Regions from separate parts of the Cytobacillus sp. Hz8 genome, predicted to be linked through region 2. Evidence: riboswitches for the same ligand, from Rfam matches in the RefSeq annotation. Region 2 holds a riboswitch; the other holds the start of a gene.
What was found. Region 2 has a riboswitch for S-adenosylmethionine ahead of ACE38V_RS20155 (methionine ABC transporter ATP-binding protein). Riboswitches for the same ligand answer to the same signal wherever they lie in the genome.
Positions count from the first base shown of each region.

Region 1: another riboswitch for S-adenosylmethionine. It lies ahead of ACE38V_RS10800 (Fur-regulated basic protein FbpA); the one in region 2 lies ahead of ACE38V_RS20155 (methionine ABC transporter ATP-binding protein).

Region 1 is NZ_JBHKFI010000007.1:95,201-98,391, reverse strand. It holds gene ACE38V_RS10805 (peptide ABC transporter substrate-binding protein) at 1-1,211, opposite strand, end outside; gene ACE38V_RS10800 (Fur-regulated basic protein FbpA) at 1,665-1,859, opposite strand; SAM riboswitch class I at 1,944-2,049, opposite strand; gene hypE (hydrogenase expression/formation protein HypE) at 2,228-3,191, opposite strand, start outside.
Region 2 is NZ_JBHKFI010000022.1:69,864-73,054, forward strand. It holds gene ACE38V_RS20145 (hypothetical protein) at 79-492, opposite strand; gene ACE38V_RS20150 (hypothetical protein) at 1,015-1,155, shown strand; SAM riboswitch class I at 1,423-1,528, shown strand; gene ACE38V_RS20155 (methionine ABC transporter ATP-binding protein) at 1,612-2,643, shown strand; gene ACE38V_RS20160 (methionine ABC transporter permease) at 2,615-3,191, shown strand, end outside.

The DNA of each region.
Region 1 (3,191 bases), on a different contig from region 2:
GTAAATGAAACTTTATCTACACCAAGCTCTTCTTTTGCTTTTTCCCATAATTTTTTCGCTTGATCCGTATCGTGCTTCACTAATTCTCCAGCTGCATCTGCAAAATCTTCTTCATTTTTCGGGTCCTTTGCCATCCCCTTTGGAATAGCCCCAGTTGCTGCACGAGAACCATCAGCTAATACATTCTTGACCAATTCATTTCGATCAATGGATAAACTTAATGCCTTACGCAGATTCTCATTTTGCAGGTTTTTATTTGAACTGGTTCCTAATTCAAGGTTTGTTGCGCGAAGTGCTAAAATATTTATATATCCCGGGTCATCTTTGAATTGTTTAATAAAGTCACCAGATAATGTAACACCATCAATTGTCCCAGCCTGATACAGATTAATTCCAGTAGCCGTTTCTTTTACAACTTGCACATTAATTTGCTTGAGAGAGATGTTATCTTTATCCCAATAATATTTGTTCTTCTTATACTTCCAACTTAATCCGGTACCATCCCAATCTGACAATACGAGCGGACCATTGCTTAAAGTATCTTCACTGCTTTTACCGTATTTATCACCTTTCTCCGTTACAAACTTCTCATTTTGAGGAAAAAGGTTCGTAGAGGAAAGTGTCTCTTTAAAATATACATCGGAATATTCCAAATCAATTTGCAACTGCGTATCGGATAGTGCCTTAATCCCTAATTTACTTTTATCTATTTTTCCTTCATTAATGGCTTGAGCATTTTTTATATTAAAATAAGTGCTGGCATTTTGTGCAGCGGTTTTAGGATCAAACAAGCGCTGCCATGCATAAACAAAATCTTTTGCCGTCAATGGATCACCATTTGACCATTTCAAATCTTTTTTAATATTAATAATATATTGTGTTTTCTCCTTGTTCGTTGCTTTAGGTTCACCGTCAGCAATAGCTGGAACAGCCTCATTTTTCCCGTTAATTTTATACAATCCTTCAGCAAAAATATTAATTTGCTCTGCACTTGCAGTATCATATTCCTTTACGGAGTCTGCTGTTGGTATTTCTGTTGGTGCAACCCAATTTAACACTTGATTATCGGCTAATTGCTCACCTGACTTTCCACTTGCCTTTTCGCCTGAGGAATTATTGCTTCCATTCGTATTAGCAGAGCAACCTACTAACGATGTAATCACAAATAATGATCCAATCAATATACTTAATTTTCTTTTAATTTTTTGCATCTTTTTTACTCCTATCTTTCTCTAAAATTAAATTATTTAGTAAATAATTCCTTTCACTGAAACACACTTACTAGCAATTAGTTTTTTCTTTTCAATCAACTATCCTTTTGAAGACAGCAACACAAATTTCTGTATTGGATGCCATATTTCATTATGTAAGTTCCTCCTATTTCTAAATTTTGTAACGTTTGAGCTCTTGTTGAAAATGTATTGTACTATCTATTGACCTGTTAAAGCTTCAAAATCAGTTTTAGTAAGCCAATAGGAATAGTCGGATTTATGATACTCTATGAAACAAATTAATTATGGCTTCACAAAACAAGACAACTAGTATATGATTTTTTTATTTCTAAAAGATATCGAACAAGCATAATTCAATACTTTGATACAAGACCAATCCAGTCTATAATTTTTTAACTTCATTTTTTCGGGTAAAAGATTCCCTGTTTATCACTAAACCCAATGTATAGAACCCACACCGATATGCGGATGCAAATTTGCTTGAAATGATTCATACTCATGTTCTAAATCAGGAAGAGGTAATTCATACAGACTCTTATCACCATTTTTATAGAATTCAAAAGTAGTAAGTATATTTATTAATTCTTTGCGCCGCTTTTCAAGATTTTTACAAGGATAGTTACTCATTTCATTCACTCCCTTTATTTGATAAAAAATAAAAATCCTATTCTTAAAGATAAGAATAGGATTGACTCAGTAACATGTCACCCTAACTCATCTTCCAAGCATAATGCTTGTTGGAATTAGCACAGTGTTCTTAAAAGAACCTGTTGCTGAGGTATCAAAGGGCCATTCCCTCCACCTCTCTTGATAAGTTGGATATATCAAAGAATATTTAAATTTTATTTTAGCTTTATGTATAAAATAAACCTACTATTCCGATTTGTCAACCATTATTTAGAGGAAAAAAAACTTCACTTTTAAAAACCTGAAAATCATCAGGCAGCAACACAACTTATGTGCTACTGCCTAATGATTTTCAGGTCTAGTTCAATTTAACAAATTCGCGGCAGCATCATTCCAGAAAGTCTATGCAGCTTTCTCGTACTGCCAAGTCCCGTTTTTAAATGAAGCGTTCCTTTCTCTTTGCCTGTTATATGACCGATGACTTTAGCATTTTGTCCAAGCTCGTGCTGTTTTAGTAGCTGAAGAACCTGTGCTTCTTGCTCTTTTTTCACAATGAAAATAACTTTTCCCTCATTTGCAAGATAAAGTGGATCGAATCCAAGGATATCACAGGCACCTTTTACTTCGCTTCGAATTGGGATTTCTTCATTTTCTATTTCCATGGAGATTCCAAAATCCTCTGCGATTTCTACAAGCGTCGTTGCGAGACCGCCTCGTGTAGGATCCCGCATGATTCGAATCCCATCAACCGAATCTATCACACTAGCAATCAACCCATTCAGCGCCGCACAATCACTCTGCAGTTCCGTCTTAATTCCAAGCTCTCCCCGTGCACCTAAAATCGCAATGCCATGGTCACCGATTGTGCCATTAACAATAATGGAGTCTCCTTCATCCATTAATTCCGGTTGGACAGGATGTGTAGGATGAATAAAGCCGATTCCGGTAGTGTTGATGTAAAGCCCATCAATACTTCCTCGTTCTACCACCTTTGTGTCGCCTGCCACAATTTGGACCTGAGCTTTTTGTGCCTCTTCTGCCATTGAATGAACAATTTCCTTCAGTTCTTTCACCTTGAAGCCCTCTTCAATAATAAAACCCGCTGTTAAATATTGCGGAATCATTCCACTTACAGCCAGGTCATTAACCGTCCCAGCAATAGCAAGTTTTCCGATGTTTCCACCAGGGAAAAAGATTGGTTTTACCACGAAGCTATCCGTCGTCACAGCCATTTTTACAGAGGGAGATGGAAAGACAGCTGCATCAAAGCGAGCAAATTCATTATGCCCAAACGCCTTAACAAATACATCTTGTATTAAATTATGTGCCAGC
Region 2 (3,191 bases):
AAAAGGAAAGAGGCTTTTTTGTGGAACCCGAACCCCTACTACTTGTTTCTATCTTTTTGGGCTGGAATAGGATTCTCTCTATGTTCCAGATTCTTTCAGCTTAAATGTTTTCTCCTGCCAAACTTGAAAACCAAAGGCAATGAGAGATAGTGCAACCATTACAATGAATAAGTTCCAATTGCTCAAGTTAATGTAGTGAATAATGCCTCTTAATTCCATAAATTCTCTTATTAAAAAGGCATCTATCCCATCGGCTATAATATTGGCCACTAGAAACAGCCAAAATTTTTTGAAGGTAAAATAGAAAATCCACATGGTCCCAATTAGAAAGGATCCATAGGCGTAGCTCACATTTGTTATATATCCCCATGGTACTATGGTCACTTTTAATTCCCACCATTTATATGTATAAGCTAATTCGTAAATAATCGTTACTAATAATGCAGTAAATATGGTAACGGGAATATACCGTTTGATTCCTTCCCTTTTCATAAAAAACAAAACCATGGAGCAATAAACAATATCCAGAGAATTAACTTATTAATCATCGTGTTTCACCATCCACCATTTTTTTTTAGTATTTCATAAATTTGTTGATCGTATGTAGGGCCTTGGAAACAGGTGCTTTGTTTCATGCTTTTAGGGCGATAATAAAGAATAGCTTTTAGTTTAAGCCTTCTTTTTTTATTGCGCTGATCGTCACTGTGTATATAGGACTCTTTAGCATGTTCATTTATTTGCTAAGTTTAATTCCAATATTGGCAATTATAAATAATGCTGACTGAGCAATAATGGATCATGTCCTTTTTACATGAATAGTACGGATTCGAGGGATTTTGCTGATAGAGTAGTTGATTTGGTTTTGGTGTCCTTTCGTCAATCTCTTTGAAAGAAGCAAGGAACGAACCGTCCCCATGCTTTTTAAAAAAAAGTATTGACCAACACATCTATCTGTTATATATTAATTTTAAATATTAAAACTTGTTATATAACAGCGTGGAAGGGGAAACCAAAATGGATATGTATCAGAAGGCTTATGAGTATTACAAAACGGCTTGTGAAAACAATGGGGTAGAGTGGGTTAGCATCCATCAATTTGTAAAGCATTTGACCATGGAGCAAATAAGTGAATACAGTAAAATAGCCACCCTATAAAAAAGGACGTGATGACCACGGATTTCCTAACAGAAGTGAAACCGTAACCCTGCCAGTTCAAAACAAAACTAGGCAGGGTTATTTTTTTGCGCTTTTTTCGAGAAAAGTTGGATGGTGCCTGTAATTTAAAAAAATTTTTTCTTTTCCTAAAATAGCTACCTTATCACATTGTAATCGCATTCATTTAATGGGGATTCAAAATAGCTAATTGACAGAATTATCGTATGTTAGTAAACTTTACTTACTTTATTAATTTACTAATAAAATAACTTATCAAGAGTGACCGAGGGTTGGGCCCTATGACGTCCGGCAACCCCCTTTTTAGGGAAGGTGCCAATTCCCACAGAATGACTTTCATTCTGAAAGATAAGCATAGATATGTTTAAAATCGATGCTCTTTCAGTTGAAAGGAGCATTTTTTTTATGACAATCAGCGAGATGGAGGGAGGTTCGTTCATGATTGAAATTGAAAATCTGACAAAGGTTTATCAAACAAAGAAAGGACAGGTTCGCGGAGTGGATGAGGTGTCCTTGACGATTCAGGAAGGGGAGATTTATGGAATTGTCGGATACTCCGGTGCGGGGAAGAGCTCCTTGCTTCGCTGTATCAATCTACTGGAGCGACCGACTTCAGGAAAGATCACAGTGGATGGGGTGAACTTAGCGGCGCTTTCTGATAAAAAGCTGCGGCAAGCGAGGTTGAAAATTGGAATGATTTTTCAACATTTCTATTTAATCAGCCAGAAAACAATCTTTGAAAATATTGCCTTCTCCCTTAAAGCAGCAAAGGTGCCGAAGAGCCAAATTAAGGGAAGAGTGGAAGAATTGCTTGATATGGTGGGACTTTTGGATAAGCGGGATGTGTATCCATCACAGCTAAGTGGCGGACAGAAACAACGGGTGGCGATTGCTAGGGCGCTTGCGAATAATCCGACAGTTCTCTTATGCGATGAAGCGACATCCGCTCTTGATCCAACGACAACGAAATCGATTTTACGTTTATTGAAAAAAATTAATAAAGAACTAAATATTACGATTGTCCTCATTACTCACGAGATGAATGTTGTAAAAGAAATTTGTGATCGGATGGCAATTATGCAGACAGGGAAGGTGATTGAGGAAGGTTCAGTATATGATGTTTTTGCTAACCCCAAAACCGACTTAACCCACGAGTTTATTAGTAGTATTGTTTCCTTTGATATACCAAAAGAAATTTTGGATCGATGCGAAGGAGCGATTATAAAGGTCATCTTTAAAGGGGAAGTCGCTGGAGAGGGTGTTATTTCGAATACTTTAAAGGCATTTCAGGTAAATGGTAACTTCCTTCATGGATCGATTGAATATATTCAGGAGGCGCCATTAGGAATTTTTATCATGGAAATAAAGGGTGAACCAGAAGAAATCGATAAGGCCATTCGCTTTATTGAGGAACAATCAGCACAAGTGGAGGTGTTACGACATGGGCATAGACTTCAACCATCTCATTGAACTGATTCCTGATATCAACCAAGCCTTCCTGCAAACGATTTTGATGATTTCCATTTCCTTGTTGGTGGCGGTCTTGGTGGGTCTCCCAATTGGCATCTTTTTATATGTTACCGATAAGGGCCTTTTCATGGAAAATCGTGTGATTCGCGTCGTATTAGGGTTTGTCGTTAATTTGATTCGCTCGATTCCTTTTATTATTTTATTGGTTGCCTTAATTCCCCTAACCAATTTTCTCGTACATACGACGATCGGACCCGTTGCGGCTAGTGTATCTCTTTCGGTTGCGGCGATTCCCTTTTTTGCCAGAATTATTGAAACGTCTTTTCGGGAAATTGATAAGGGTGTTATCGAAGCCGCAATTTCAGTCGGAGCGACTCCTTGGATGATCATAAAAGATGTCCTCCTTCTAGAGGCAAAATCTGGGATTATCTCAGGGGTTACCTTGACGCTTATTAGCTTGGTTGGATTTTCTGCAATGGCAGGAGTTGTCGGTGGCGGCGGAATTGGCGATTTAGCGATTCGCTTTGGGTATTATCGTTATGATAATA